2 regions of the Streptomyces sp. B3I8 genome follow, and region 1 is predicted to be linked to the other one. Evidence: riboswitches for the same ligand, from Rfam matches in the RefSeq annotation. Region 1 holds a riboswitch; the other holds the start of a gene.
What was found. Region 1 has a riboswitch for S-adenosylmethionine ahead of QFZ64_RS09945 (aminotransferase class V-fold PLP-dependent enzyme). Riboswitches for the same ligand answer to the same signal wherever they lie in the genome.
Positions count from the first base shown of each region.

Region 2: linked by a shared signal. The riboswitch ahead of thrC (threonine synthase) and the one ahead of QFZ64_RS09945 (aminotransferase class V-fold PLP-dependent enzyme) in region 1 are both predicted to bind S-adenosylmethionine.

Region 1 covers NZ_JAUSYN010000002.1:1,724,600-1,732,249, reverse strand. The annotation lists gene QFZ64_RS09960 (ubiquinol-cytochrome c reductase iron-sulfur subunit) at 1-254, shown strand, start outside; gene QFZ64_RS09955 (cytochrome bc complex cytochrome b subunit) at 251-1,891, shown strand; gene trpD (anthranilate phosphoribosyltransferase) at 2,044-3,111, shown strand; SAM riboswitch class IV at 3,336-3,452, shown strand; gene QFZ64_RS09945 (aminotransferase class V-fold PLP-dependent enzyme) at 3,633-5,015, shown strand; gene QFZ64_RS09940 (Lrp/AsnC family transcriptional regulator) at 5,063-5,344, opposite strand; gene QFZ64_RS09935 (rhomboid family intramembrane serine protease) at 5,341-6,072, opposite strand; gene QFZ64_RS09930 (hypothetical protein) at 6,228-6,467, shown strand; gene QFZ64_RS09925 (NYN domain-containing protein) at 6,533-7,650, shown strand, end outside.
Region 2 covers NZ_JAUSYN010000002.1:3,171,860-3,179,509, reverse strand. The annotation lists gene QFZ64_RS16105 (SGNH/GDSL hydrolase family protein) at 1-247, shown strand, start outside; gene QFZ64_RS16100 (TetR/AcrR family transcriptional regulator) at 312-929, opposite strand; gene QFZ64_RS16095 (nuclear transport factor 2 family protein) at 1,080-1,595, opposite strand; gene QFZ64_RS16090 (trehalose-6-phosphate synthase) at 1,745-3,133, opposite strand; gene QFZ64_RS16085 (glucosyl-3-phosphoglycerate synthase) at 3,257-4,201, opposite strand; SAM riboswitch class I at 4,336-4,498, shown strand; gene thrC (threonine synthase) at 4,517-5,836, shown strand; gene QFZ64_RS16075 (MoaD/ThiS family protein) at 5,935-6,210, shown strand; gene QFZ64_RS16070 (cold-shock protein) at 6,689-6,892, shown strand; gene groL (chaperonin GroEL) at 7,265-7,650, shown strand, end outside.

The DNA of each region.
Region 1 (7,650 bases):
AGGGCATCGTGGCCTACTCCAAGATCTGCACCCACGTCGGATGCCCGATCTCGCTGTACGAGCAGCAGACGCACCACGTTCTGTGCCCGTGCCACCAGTCCACCTTCGACCTCTCCGACGGTGCCCGAGTCATCTTCGGTCCGGCCGGCCACCCCCTGCCGCAACTGCGCATCGGTGTGAGCGAGGACGGCTACCTCGAGGCGCTCGGCGACTTCGCGGAGCCCGTCGGTCCTGCTTTCTGGGAGCGCGGATGAGTACTGCAGCAGCCAGCAACGAGCCGCGCAGGCGCGGCAAGGCGCCCGCCGGTGAGCGGGTCGCCGACTGGGCCGACGGCCGCCTGGGGATCTACTCCCTGGCCAAGTCCAACATGCGCAAGATCTTCCCGGACCACTGGTCGTTCATGCTCGGTGAAGTCTGCATGTACAGCTTCATCATCATCATCCTGACCGGTGTGTACCTGACGCTGTTCTTCCACCCGTCGATGAACGAGGTCCAGTACCACGGCACTTACGTGCCGTTGCAGGGCCAGCTGATGTCGGAGGCGTTCAACTCCACCATGCACATCTCTTTCGAGGTGCGCGGTGGTCTGCTGATCCGACAGATTCACCACTGGGCGGCGCTGATCTTCCTCGCCGGCATGTTCGTGCACATGATGCGCGTCTTCTTCACCGGCGCGTTCCGCAAGCCGCGCGAGGTCAACTGGCTGTTCGGCTTCCTGCTGTTCGTCCTGGGCATGTTCACCGGTTTCACCGGCTACTCGCTCCCGGACGACCTGCTCTCCGGCACCGGTGTCCGCTTCATGGAGGGCGCGATCCTGTCCGTGCCGATCGTCGGCACGTACCTGTCGTTCTTCCTCTTCGGCGGCGAGTTCCCGGGCGGCGACTTCGTGGCCCGGTTCTACTCGATCCACATCCTGCTGCTGCCGGGCATCATGCTCGGCCTGATGGTGGCGCACCTGATTCTGGTCTTCTACCACAAGCACACGCAGTACGCGGGTCCCGGAAAGACCAACAACAACGTCGTCGGCATGCCGCTGCTGCCGGTGTACATGGCCAAGGCCGGGGGCTTCTTCTTCCTGGTCTTCGGCGTCATCGCGGCCGTCGCGGCGATCGCGCAGATCAACCCGATCTGGGCGATCGGCCCCTACCGGCCGGACCAGGTCTCCACCGGCGCCCAGCCCGACTGGTACATGGGCTTCTCCGAGGGCCTGATCCGTGTCATGCCCGGCTGGGAGATCAACCTCTGGGGCCACACGCTCGTCCTGGGCGTGTTCGTCCCGCTGATGATCTTCCCGCTGGTCCTGGTCGCCATCGCGGTCTACCCGTTCATCGAGTCCTGGGTCACCGGCGACAAGCGCGAGCACCACATCCTGGACCGCCCGCGCAACGCCCCGACCCGGACCGCGTTCGGTGTCGCCTGGATGACGTGGTACACCGTCCTGCTGATCGGCGGCGGCAACGACCTGTTCGCCACGCACTTCAGCCTGTCGATCAACGCCATCACCTGGTTCGTCCGGATCGCGTTCTTCGTCGCCCCGGTGATCGCGTTCGTCGTCACCAAGCGGATCTGCCTCGGCCTCCAGCGCCGCGACAAGGAGAAGGTGCTGCACGGGCGCGAGTCCGGCATCATCAAGCGCCTGCCGCACGGTGAGTTCATCGAGGTGCACGAGCCGCTCAGCCAGGAGCAGCTGCACACCCTCACGGCGCACGACCAGTACAGCCCGCTCGAGCTCGGCCCGACGGTCGACGAGAACGGTGTCGAGCGCAAGATCAAGGGCCCGCAGAAGCTCCGCGCCAAGCTGAGCGAGGCGTACTACGGGGAGCACAACCAGATCCCCAAGCCCACCGTCGAGGAGTACAAGGAGATCACCAGCGGCCACGGCCACCACTGATCACCCACTGTCGCCACGCCACGGCGAGGAGGGCCCCGTCCGAACATCGGACGGGGCCCTTCCCCGTGCGCGGGGCTGGATAGGGTGGAGACCGCCCGGCACTGCCGTGCCGACGTGCCGGAACACCCCTTGCGACGACCCAGGAGCGGCGTATGACTGCTGTGACCCCCGCTGGAGGCGACACCGCGGCGGGCCGCTCCTGGCCCGCCCTCCTCAACGGCCTGCTCGACGGGCGTGACCTGTCCGCGGACGACACCGCCTGGGCGATGGACCTCATCATGCGCGGCGAGGCGACCGACGCGCAGATCGCCGGCTTCGCGGTGGCGCTGCGTGCCAAGGGCGAGACGGTCGAGGAGATCACCGGGTTCGTGCGCGCGATGTACGCGCACGCCCACGTCATCGACATCCCCGGAGACACCGTCGACATCGTCGGCACGGGCGGGGACGGCGCCAAGACCGTCAACATCTCCACGATGTCCGCGATCGTCGTCGCCGGGACCGGCGCGAAGGTCGTCAAGCACGGCAACCGGGCGGCCTCCTCGGCGTCCGGGGCCTCCGACGTCCTGGAGAAGCTCGGCGTCGACCTCAACCTCACCCCGCAGCGGGTGGTGGAGGTCGCCGAGGAGGCCGGGATCACCTTCTGCTTCGCGGCGAGGTTCCACCCGGCGCTGCGGCACGTGGCCGCGGCGCGCGGGCAGCTCGGCATCCGGACGACGTTCAACTTCCTCGGGCCGCTGACCAACCCGGCGAAGGTACGGGCCCAGGCGATCGGCGTCGCCGACGCGCGGGTCGCGCCGATCATCGCCGGGGTCTTCGCCGAGCGCGGCAACTCCTCGCTGGTCTTCCGCGGCGACGACGGGCTCGACGAGCTGACGACGACGTCCACGTCACGGGTGTGGGTGGTGCGGGACGGCAAGGTGACGGAGGAGGCGTTCGACCCGCGGTCGGTCGGCATCCCGCTGGTGCCGGTGGAGGCGCTGCGCGGTGGTGACCCCTCCTACAACGCGGAGGTCGCGCGGCGGCTGCTGGAGGGGGAGACGGGGCCGGTGCGGGATGCGGTGCTGTTGAACTCGGCGGCGGCGGTGGTGGCGTTGCGGGGGGAGGACGGGCCACTGGTGGACCGGATCCGCGACGGGATGGCGCGGGCGGCGGAGTCCATCGACAGCGGGGCGGCGCGGGAGACCCTCTCGCGCTGGGTCACGGCCACGCGCCGCGCGTAGCGGTGCCGTTCGGGGGTGCGGGGCCCTCCGGTGTGCGGCCTCCCGCCCCCGCCGCCCCTGCCCGTCCCGTCCCTCCAAAGGGCTGCGCCCCTCGGACCCCGGCACGGGGTTCCGCCCCCCGGGGCAGGTGCGGCGGGGGCGAGAACGCGCCTGGGCGCACCCCCGCGTATCGGGATGTGGGACGGGTTGCGGCGGAGCCGCACGGTCCCGTAGCGTCGTGTGCAGGTCATGAGTGACAGTCATGAGGCCCCGGCCGACTGTCCGGCAACCCTCCGTCCGTGGCGGGGTGCCCCGGGTGAAGACCAGGCCGCGCGCCACAAGGTCCGCGGCAAGCGCGGACCCCTCGAAACCCCAGGGGTCCTGGTCCTCGAGGAGCCCCCGTGAGCAAGCGAATGCGATAGGGCCGCAGAGCCCCGCCTCCGCACACCCTTCTCGTTCCCCCCCTCACCCACGCGCGAGCGCCGGCCGTCGGCCGCCCCTGCCCGCGTGGTGATTCCGGCTGCTTCCACGGGAGTTCACCGATGTCCGCCACCGCCGTCACCCCCGCCACCACCGTCTCCACCACCTCCGCCGACGCCCCCGCCCCCCTCCCCGTCCTCGGCCGCGACGTCACCGTCCCCCTCGTCACCGGCGGCGAAGTCACCTACGCCGCCCTGGACTACGCGGCGAGCGCCCCCGCCCTGCAGCGCGTCTGGGACGACGTCGCCGCGTACGCCCCGTACTACGGCAGCGTCCACCGCGGCGCCGGTTACCTCTCGCAGCTCTCCACCGACCTGTTCGAGAACGCCCGCCGTACCGTCGGGGAGTTCCTCGACTGCCGCGCGGACGACCAGGTCGTCTTCACCCGGTCCACCACCGACTCGCTCAACCTCCTCGCCGCCGCGCTGCCCGCAGGCTGCGAGGTGTTCGTCTTCGAGACCGAGCACCACGCGTCCCTGCTGCCCTGGCGCGACGCCCGCGTGACCTGCCTGGACGCCCCCCGCACCCCGGGCGACGCCGTCGACACCCTGGAGCGCGCCCTCGCCGCCCGCGACATCCACGCCCCGGCCCTGGTCTGTGTCACCGGCGCCTCCAACGTCACCGGCGAGCTGTGGCCCGTACGCGAACTGGCGGCCGCCGCGCACGCGCACGGCGCCCGTGTCGTCCTGGACGCCGCCCAGCTCGCCCCGCACCACCCCGTCTCCGTGCAGGACCTGGACGTCGACTGGGTCGCCTTCTCCGGGCACAAGCTGTACGCCCCCTTCGGCTCCGGCGTCCTGGCGGGCCGCGCCGACTGGCTGACCGCCGCCGAGCCCTACCTCGCGGGCGGCGGCGCCAGCCGCAGGGTCACCCGGCGCGCCGACGGCGGCGTCGACGTGGAGTGGCACGAGGGCGCCGCCCGGCACGAGGCCGGCTCGCCCAACGTGATCGGCGCCCACGCCGTCGCCTCCGCCTGCAAGGCGCTCACCGAGGCCGGCTGGGACACCCTGGTCGCCCGTGAGATCCATCTGATCGACCGGGTCCGCGCGGGCCTCGCCGACGTGCCCGAGGTGCGGATCCTCTCCCTGTTCGGCGACGCCGCGCCCCGCGTGGGCGTGCTGTCCTTCGTCGTCGAGGGCTGGAACAGCTCGCACTTCGCCGCCGCGCTCTCCGCCGAGTACGGCATCGGCGTCCGCGACGGCCTGTTCTGCGCCCACCCGCTGGTGCGCACCCTGCTCGGCGGCGACCCGGAGTCCCAGGGCGAGTGCGGGGCGCCGGAGGCGGCGCCCGGCGAGAAGTCCCTCAACGCGATCCGCGTGAGCTTCGGCGCGGGCACGCCCGACGAGCACGTCGACCGCTTCGTCCTGGCGGTACGGGAACTGGTGCGCGAGGGCGCGAAGTGGGAGTACCGCACGCAGGACGGCCGCTGCGTCCCGGCGGTCTGACCGGCTGCCCGGAGAGGCCGACGCCCGAGGTCCGCGGGCTGGAGTTCCTACGACTCCAGCCCGATGGAGAACGCCGCCTCCAGGTCGTGCTGCGAGTACGTGCGGAACGCGACGTGCGTGTCGGTGCCCTCGACGCCGGGGATCTTGCTGATCCGGCCGGGGATGACGTCCGCCAGCTCGTCGTGCGCCTTCACGCGGACCATCGCGATCAGGTCGTACGTCCCGGTCACGGAGAACACCTCGCTGACGGAGTCCAGCGCGGCGATCGACTCGGCGATCTCGGGGATCCGGTCCACGCTGGTCTTGATGAGCACGATCGCGGTGATCACGGCTGGTTCTCTCCCTCGGGGGCCGGGCTTGTGTCCCTCACTGTAGCCATGGGCCCGTAGCGCACCCACGCGTACCCGAAGCCCAGCGCGAACCCCACCACGTGTGCCAGGTAGGCCACGCCCGGGCCCTGGCCCTCCCGGCCCGCCGCCAGCCACTGCAGGGCCGCCCAGAACGGCAGCACCACCCAGGCCGGGAAGCGCAGCGGCAGGAAGAACAGGAACGGGAAGATGCTGGTCACCCGCGCCCGGGGAAACAGGAACAGGAACGCCCCGAGGACCGCGGAGATCGCCCCGGAGGCACCCACCAGGGACTGCGCGGAGCCGGCCCGCGCCGCCGCGTAACCGAGCAGCGCCAGCGCGCCGCACCCCAGGTAGAACAGGGCGAACTCCACGTGCCCGAGCCGTTCCTCGGCCATCGCGCCGAAGACGTGGAGGAACAGCATGTTGCCCAGCAGGTGCACCCAGGTTCCGTGCACGAACAGGGCGGTGACCGGGGAGAGCGTCGCCCGCGCGGAGCCGCCGAACAGCTCCACCGGGATCACCCCCCAGCGGGCGAAGTACGTCTGCTGGGCCAGCAGCAGCCGGTCGCCGGTGCCGTACCCCGGGTCGAACCCCGAGGCGGGACTCAGCATGAAGAGCACGAAGCACACGGCGATCAGCCCGTACGTCACCGGTGCCGGCTGCCGTCGCAGTGCCCGTACGGCCGACGCGGTCCTGTCGCGGATCATGCGACGAAGCATGACGTACCGGGTGGAACGGGGCGGAGTGCCTCGCCGCGGCGGACACATCGGCGGGGGGTCCCGTGCAGGCCGTAGGGTTACGACCCATACGCACCAGGGAAACTGGGGCATCACGGAGACCGGAAGAAGGAGCAGCAGCCACGATGACGGTTCCCCTGCCGACCGAGACGACCCGGTGGCGCTGCACACTGTGCGGCAACCTCACGCGTTTCGACGTGACCCGCTCTTCCAGGGCGGTCGAGTACGTCCACCTGGATCTGTCCGGCACGCCGAAGGTCGAGGAGCGCGAGGTGGTCAGTGAGACCATCGAGTCGGTGCGCTGCCGTTGGTGCAACGCCGTGGATCAGGTGGAACTCGTGGACAGGCCGGGCGCCGGCTCCTGAGCGGAGCGGGTACCCGCGGTCAGGGAGCCCGCTGCGGGGCTCCCGTACAGGCATAGGGGTGACGGATGGCTCAGACACAAGGCGGGGAGCCGGGCGACGGCGCCGCCGAGGTGCTCGACCGTCCGCTGCCCGACGGCGTGCGCAGGCGTGTGGTGGGGATCGTCTCCGACGGCTTCGGCGGGCTGACCGTGGCCGAGCTGCCCACTCAGCTCCGGCAGTACGCCCGGTTCACCCCCACCCGGCGGGCCAAGTTCGCGGGCAACGCGATGGCGGCCGCGGTGGAGACCGACCCGCTGTTCCGCCAGCGCGTCGCCGAGAAGCTCAGGGAGGCCCAGCCCGAGCTGACCGGCGCCCTCGACGCCGGCTCCCCGCCCCCGGCCGCCGACCCGCTCGACGTGGCGGCCGCGGCCTACGTGCTGCGCCCCGCCGGCTGGGTGAAGCTGGTGACCGCCGCGGGCGAGGAGGCCCAGCGGGCGGACGCCGAGCGGGCCGGTGAGGAGACCCGTGTCGAGCTGGAGCGGCTGCGCGCCGAGCTGGCCGTCGCCCGTGGCCAGGTCCGCGCGGAGACCGAACGGCTGCGTGCCGAACTGGAGACGGCGAAGAAGGAGTCCGAGTCGCTGCACCGCAAACTGCGGGCCGCGCTCAGCGACGTCAAACGGGGCGAGGCGGCGCTGCGCAAGGCGCGGGCCGAGCGGGAGGCCGAGCGCGCCGAGGGGCAGGCACGGCTGTCCGCCGCGGAGAGCGAGTCCCGTCGGCTCAAGACGCGGCTGGGGGAGTCTGAGGCCGCCCTGGAGGCGACGCGCAAGGCCGCCCGGGAGGGCCGCAGCGTCGAGGACATGCGGATCAGGCTGCTCCTGGACACCGTCCTGGAGGCGTCCCAGGGGCTGCGCCGGGAGCTGGCGCTGCCGCCGGTGTCGGTGCGGCCCGCCGAGACCGTGGACGCCGTGGAGCCCGGCCGGATGACCCCGAAGGACATCGCCAACCGGGCGCTGTCCGAGAACGACCCGGCCGTCGTCGACCAGTTGCTCGCGCTGCCGCAGGCGCACCTCGTCGTCGACGGCTACAACGTCACCAAGACCGGCTATCCGCAGATGCCGCTGGAGAAGCAACGGCTGCGACTGCTCGGGCAGCTCGCCCAGCTCGCCGCGCAGACCGGCGCCGAGACCACCTGTGTCTTCGACGG
Region 2 (7,650 bases), 1.4 Mb from region 1:
CATCGCCTACCTGCGGGAGAAGGAGCACCAGCTCAACGACGTGCTGCGGCGACAGGCCCGGGCAGCCGACGCCACCTATGTGGACACCTACACCGCATCCCGGGAGCACGGCGCCTGTTCGGCCGGGAACACACGGTGGATCGAGCCGATGATCCCCCGTAGTCCGGCGGCCCCGGTGCACCCCAACGCGCGTGGACAACGCGAGATGGCACGGATCGTCCTGCGTGCCATGAGGGCGACGCGGTGAGCTCGTCCGGACCGTCCGGCTCGTCCGGGCCGGGGACCGACGGGGCCGGCGGAGGCCCCGGTCGTCATCGCTCCGCCGGGTGGTGGGTCAGGGACGCGAGGATGATGCCGCGTGCCGCGTCGACCGTGTCCGTGAAGGCGGCCGGGTCGCGGCCGATGCGTTCGGCGCCCGCGCGCATGACGCCGGACAGCAGTTCCACCGCGAGGCGTACGTCGCCGACGTCGCGGAACTCCCCGCGCGCGATGCCGTCGCGGACGACGTTCTCCACCTCGACCACGATCGCGTTGAACGGGTTGTCCGGCCCCTTCGGCACCTCGGCGACCAGCGGCCCGGAGCCCGGCCGGAACATCAGCTGCATGGCCTGATCCGCGGACGCCTCCAGGAACGCCTCGATGATCTCCCGCATCCGCTCGGCGGCCGGTGCCGCGGACCGCGCCGCGATCGCGGACACACGTGCGACCGCGGGCCGGGCCGCGCGCTCGATCAGGGCAATGACCAGCGCGCTCTTGTCGCCCGCGTAGTTGTACAGCGTGTTGCGCGCGAGTCCGGCCCGGGCCGCGATGTGCCCCATGTTGATCGACTCGTAGTCGCGTTCGAGCAGAAGTTCCCGCATCGCCTCGGCGAGATCGGCCCACACCAGCTCGTGGTGTTCCTCGATGCTGGTTCCCCGAATCCGCGGCATCCGGCCATTCTCCCCCGCCGGGGCGAGCCCCGTACCCCGGGCCCGTACCCACGGGCCGTACCTACAGGCCGTACCTACAGGCCGTACCCACGGGTCCGTACCCACGGCCCGTCCCCCCGCGGGCCGCATCCCGCACCCGCGACACGCCCTTCAGCCCGCCTTCGCCTGCGCGGCGGCCATGGCGACGCCCGCCAGGTGCGGGTTCTCCTGGTACGTCGCGGTGAGTCTCACCCGGCTCAGGCGCCAGCCGTCCGGCGTGCGCATCGCCTCGTTGTCGTAGAAGCCGACCACCAGCCAGCGGTGGGGGCCCTCGCCGGCGAGTTCCTCCGGCAGCCAGTGCTCGGCACGGACGTGCGCGTGGATCCGCGCGCTGTCGCCGTCGATGTCGACGACGTGGCCGGTGATGGCGTGGTGGGTCGCGGTGTAGGCCGCGAAGGCGGTGCGGAGGTTGTCGAGGTAGTCATCGAGCGGCACGGTCATCGGCGGCATGCCGGCCACCGACTCGAAGTCGAGGGTGAGCGGGTCGGTGAAGACAAGGCCGGGCAGCTCGGTGTACTCCTTCCGGTCCGAGATGTCGGCGTAGCGGCCGAGCAATTCGATGAGATCGGCGCGATCGGTGAGGACGGCGAGATCGCCGCGTCCGCCGCGGTCGTTGAGCGCGTTCATGGGGGACTCCCTGTCCGGCGGGCGGCCTCGACGTGGTTCCACGCCTCTAAGCGACACCCTGTCGTAAAAATTACGACAGGGTGTCGCGAAAAACAAGCGAGGCCGCTTGGGGGCCTGTCCGGGCCCCGGACCCGGTCCTCAGCCCCCGCTCAGCCCTCCAACGCGTGCAACTGGTCCAGGAACCACCGCGACGGCGGCAGCGCCGTGCCCGCCGCCGCCAGTCGCTTCGACCGTTCGACTCGCTCGGCCGCCGGCATGGACAACGCCTCGTGCAGCGCCTCCGCCGTCGCGACCACGTCGTACGGGTTCACCACGATCGCGTCCTCGCCCAGTTCCTCGTACGCCCCCGCCTCCCTCGACAGCACCAGCGCGCAGCCCTCGTCGGAGACGAGCGGCACCTCCTTGGCGACCAGGTTCATCCCGTCCCGTACGGGGTTGACCAGCGCCACATCGGCCAGCCGGTAGGCCGCGAGCGACCGTGCGAAGTCGTCCTCGACATGCATCAGGACCGGTGTCCAGCCGTCCGTGCCGTACCGGGCGTTGATCGACTCGGCCACCCGCCGCACCTCGTCGGTGTACTCCCGGTACACCGCGAGGTCCTGCCGGGAGGGGTAGGCGAACGCCACGTGCACCACCCGCTCGCGCCACTCGGGCCGCGAGGCGAGCAGTTCCTCGTAGGCGCGCAGTCCGCGCACGATGTTCTTCGACAGTTCGGTCCGGTCGACCCGGACGATCGTCCTGCGGTCCGGGCCGATCTCCTCGCGCAGCGCCGTCATCCGCTCCGCCACGTCGTCCTCGTGCGAGCGGGCGCGCAGGAAGTCGGCGTCCGCGCCGAGCCCGTGCACCCCGATCCGGGTGTCGCCGAGCCCGCCGGCCACCGCGTCCGCGCACGCGGTGAAGGCGTCCGCCCAGCGGTGGGTGAGGAAGCCGAGCCGGTCGGCGCCGAGCATGCCGCGCAGCACCTGCTCGGCGATGTCGTCGGGGAGCATCCGGAAGTAGTCGACGGGCGCCCAGGGGGTGTGCGAGAAGTGCCCGATCCGCAGGTCGGGGCGGAGTTCCCGGAGCATTCCCGGGACCAGGGTCAGGTGGTAGTCCTGGACCATCACGACCGCGCCCTCGGCCGCCTCCTCGGCGAGCGCCTCGGCGAAGGCCCGGTTGTAGGTCTCGTACGAGGCCCACTGGCGCCGGAACTCCCGATCGAACACGGGTTCCAACGGGGTCTGGTACAGCATGTGGTGCACGAACCAGAGCACGGAGTTGGCGATGCCGTTGTAGGCGTCCGCGTGCACGTCGGCCGGCACGTCCAGCATCCGTACGCCGTCCTCGCCGACCCCGCGCCGCACCGCCTCGCGGTCACCGTCGCCCAGCGCCGAGCACACCCACAGCGCGCCCGCGTCCGGCCCGATGGCCGACAGCCCGGAGACCAGCCCGCCACCGCCCCGCCTGGCGTGCAGCGAACCGTCCTCCCGCACGGCGTACGAGACGGGCCCCCGATTGGAGGCGACCAGCACCTGAGCAGCACCGAACCTTGAAGCCATACGCCTCAACCTAGCCCGGCCCCCGAACCCTCAAACGTGCACGGACACCTCACCGCACCGATTCCGTCACACGACCTGTGCATACAACGGGTGTAAGCGGCCGGCCCATGCCCCGCCCTCCCCCTACGCCACCTTCCCCGCCGCGTACTCCGCGATCTCGGTCATCGGCGGGCGCTCCTCCGTGTCCACCGGATGGGTGCGCGGCTCGAAGCCCTGCGGGCCGCGTTCGAACTGGGTGAGGGCGGGGCGCAGAAGGTGGCCGCGGGCCAGACGGAGCTGGGCGGTGCGGTAGATCGCGGCGGCCATGCGGCCCAGTGCCTGCCCGTCCTGGTGGCGGTGGTGGCGTACGCCGACGTCGACCTGGGCGAGCGCGTCGAGGCCGACGGTGTGCAACGCGTCGACCAGCATGCCGAGCTCGACGCCGTAGCCGACCGGGAACGGGAGCCGTTCGAGCAGCGAGCGGCGGGCCGCGTACTCGCCGCCGAGCGGCTGGACGAAGCCGGCCAGCAGCGGCCAGTGCATGTTGAGCAGTGGCCGGGCCATCAGCTCGGTGACCCGGCCGCCCTGTCCGGCGGCTCCGGCGAGCGGGCGGTCGTACATCGCCTTGACCAGGTGCACGTCGGGGTCGGTCAGCAGCGGGCCGACGATGCCGGTGACGAAGTCGGAGGAGAACGCGCGCAGATCGGCGTCGACGAAGCAGACGAGGTCGCCGCGCGTGACCAGCAGCGAGCGCCACAGCACCTCGCCCTTGCCGGGCAGGGCCGGGATGCGCGGCAGGATCGCGTCACGGTGCACGACCCGGGCGCCCGCCGCCGCGGCCACCTCGGCGGTGCGGTCGGTGGAGCCGGAGTCGACGACCACGATCTCGTCGACGAGAGGCACCCGCCGGACCAGGTCGCGGCGGATCGTCGCCACGATCTCGCCGACGGTCGCCTCCTCGTCCAGCGCCGGGAGCACCACGCTGACCGACTGGCCGGTGGCCCGCTTGGCGGCCATGACCTGCTGCAACGGGCGGTCCGCCACCGACCACGAGCGCGCCTTCAGCCAATGCTCGACTTCCTGCAGCACGGTCGGTGGCTCCTTCGTGATCCATCTCGCGGTACGGACGACTCGTCCAAGTGTCCTGGCCTTCGGTTACAGTCTTGAACAACGCAGATGGCCGTCGCATGCCGGGGGCCACCGGCGCCACCACAACCGAATACCGCTCATCCAGAGGGGCAGAGGGAAACGGCCCGATGAAGCCCCGGCAACCCTCCAGCCGGCACTCGTAGATCGCTGATCAATCCCGATCACTCCGCGAGGCTCCCGGCTAGGGAAGGTGCCAAATCCGTCTCACGGCGAGATGCGTCGTGAGGAAGATGAGGAGAAAGGGCCTCGCCTCACATGGCTGTGCAGACTGTCGAAGACACCACCGGCTCCACCACTTCTGCCACCTCCGCCCCTTCCGCCACCGGGTCCGTCGATCTCGGTCCGGCCGCCGCGCTGAGCTGCCGCGAATGCGGCCACCGGGTGCCGCTCGGTCCCGTGTTCGCCTGCGAGGAATGTTTCGGGCCGCTCGAGATCGCCTACGACTTCTCGGGTCACGACACCGAGGAACTGCGCCGGACCATCGAAGCGGGCCCCGCGAACATCTGGCGGTACGCCCCGCTGCTGCCCGTCCCGGCGGACGTGGCGACGAAGCCGAACATCAACCCCGGCTGGACCAAGCTCGTCAAGGCCGACAACCTGGCCCGTGAACTCGGCGTCACCGGCGGGCTGTACATCAAGGACGACTCCGGCAACCCGACGCACTCCTTCAAGGACCGCGTCGTCGCCCAGGCCATCGAGGCCGCCCGTGCCTTCGGCTTCACCACCCTGTCCTGCTCCTCCACCGGCAACCTGGCCGGCGCGGTGGGTGCCGCCGCCGCCCGGGCCGGCTTCCGCTCCTGCGTGTTCATCCCGCACGACCTGGAGCAGGGCAAGGTCGTCATGGCCGCGATCTACGGCGGCGAGCTCGTCGGCATCGAGGGCAACTACGACGACGTGAACCGTTTCTGCTCCGAGCTGATCGGCGACCCGGCGGGCGAGGGCTGGGGCTTCGTCAACGTCAACCTGCGGCCGTACTACGCCGAGGGTTCCAAGACGCTGGCGTACGAGATCTGCGAGCAGCTCGGCTGGCGGCTGCCCGACCAGCTCGTGGTGCCCATCGCCTCCGGCTCCCAGCTCACGAAGATCGACAAGGGGCTGCGGGAGCTGATCGAGCTCGGGCTCGTCGAGGACCGGCCGTACAAGATCTTCGGCGCCCAGGCGGAGGGCTGTTCGCCGGTGTCGACCGCGTTCAAGGCGGGCCACGACGTCGTACGGCCGCAGAAGCCGGACACGATCGCCAAGTCGCTGGCGATCGGCAACCCGGCCGACGGCCCCTACGTGCTGGACATCGCACGCCGCACGGGCGGTGCGGTGGAGGACGTGAACGACGAGGCGATCGTCGACGCGATCCGGCTGCTGGCGCGGACCGAGGGCATCTTCGCGGAGACCGCCGGCGGTGTGACGGTCGGCGTCACGCGCAAGCTGATCGAGGCCGGTGTGCTCGACCCGTCGCTGACGACCGTCGTCCTCAACACCGGTGACGGCCTCAAGACGCTGGACGCGGTGGCGGGCACGGGGCTCACCGCGACGATCCGGCCGTCCCTGGAGTCCTTCCGGGAGGCGGGGCTCGCGTAGCCCCCGCGCGGCCCTCGCGCGGCAGGACCGGCCGTCCCCCCTTCCCCACAGCGCCCCCCTACGGGCACCCTCGCACCCGACCGGAGGTCATCACCCCCATGAGCGTCACCGTTCGCATCCCCACCATCCTGCGCACCTACACCGGCGGCAAGGCCGAGGTCGACGCCGAGGGCACGACCCTCGGCGAGGTCATCGCGGACCTGGAGAAGAACCACACCGGGATCGCCGCCCGGGTCCTGGACGACCAGGGCAAGCTGCGCCGTTTCGTCAACGTGTACGTCAACGACGACGACGTCCGCTTCGAGCAGGGGCTCGACACGGCGACGCCGCAGGGTGCGGGCGTGTCGATCATCCCCGCGGTCGCCGGCGGCTGAGACGGGCGTGGCGGGCGGGACGCGCCGGACGGCGTCCACGTTCCGCGTCCCTTACCCTCGGTAATGCAGATCACTCAGCGTAGAACGAATTACCCCCTCCGCGAGAGAAGCGGAGGGGGTAATTCTGTATGATTGAGCGCGATACAATTGGGGAACGCACCCCGGATTTCCGAGACCGGGCGACGGCAATCTTGTCGGGCTTCCGACAAGAAGTAGCCAAAGTGTGCAGGGCTTTTGCGTCCTATGCGCCTTTTGTGCGGTCCGACTTGCCCTGAATTCGAGCGAATTCTCCGTACATTCCCGACCGGTCGTGCCCAGATTTCTCGTCCGACTGACCTGTTGCACACGGCAGTTGGACAGATACATTCAGCCGCGGTCGACGCGTTCCGGCGCACGCCCCCAACCGTTGGGGGGTGAGGTCTGACCCGGATCCGCGAAGTGCGGATCCGTGCAAGGGCCAGTAATAGGGGAGTTAGGCATGGCTCAGGGCACCGTCAAGTGGTTCAACGCGGAGAAGGGGTACGGCTTCATCGCGGTCGACGGTGGTGCGGATGTGTTCGTCCACTACAGCGCGATCCAGATGGACGGTTACCGCACTCTGGAAGAGGGCCAGCGGGTCGAGTTCGAGATCTCGCAGGGTCAGAAGGGGCCGCAGGCGGACATGGTCCGCGTTGCCGGCTGACGCGCGCGCCGACTGAAAGTTCGACGTGAACGAAGGGCTCGTGGGCACCGTCGGGTGCCCGCGGGCCCTTCGGTCTGTCCGGAACCGGGGCGGCGTCGGGCGCCCGCGGGCCCGCCGGTCCGTCCGGAACCGGGGCGGCGTCGGGCGCCCGCGGGCCCGCCGGTCCGTCCGGGTTCCGCGGGGTGGCGCTTGCACTCTCGGGGGGTGAGTGCTAATCATTGGCGTTAGCACTCACAAGGTGAGAGTGACAACTATGGACCGGGTCGGTGAGGCCCTGGCGAGGTGGGGCAAGGAACCACCAGCCGGTGCCGTCCGTCGCGGGCGCGGGCGCGGTCCGGAGCAATCCACCCCAGTCCGGGAGGACCACTTCACATGGCCAAGATCATCGCGTTCGACGAGGAGGCGCGGCGCGGCCTCGAGCGCGGCATGAACCAGCTCGCGGACGCCGTGAAGGTGACGCTCGGCCCCAAGGGCCGAAACGTCGTCCTCGAGAAGAAGTGGGGCGCCCCCACGATCACCAACGATGGTGTCTCCATCGCCAAGGAGATCGAGCTCGAGGACCCGTACGAGAAGATCGGCGCCGAGCTGGTCAAGGAAGTCGCCAAGAAGACGGACGACGTCGCCGGTGACGGTACGACCACCGCGACCGTCCTCGCCCAGGCGCTGGTCCGCGAGGGCCTGCGCAACGTGGCGGCCGGCGCCAACCCGATGGCCCTGAAGCGCGGTATCGAGAAGGCCGTCGAGGCCGTCTCCGCCGC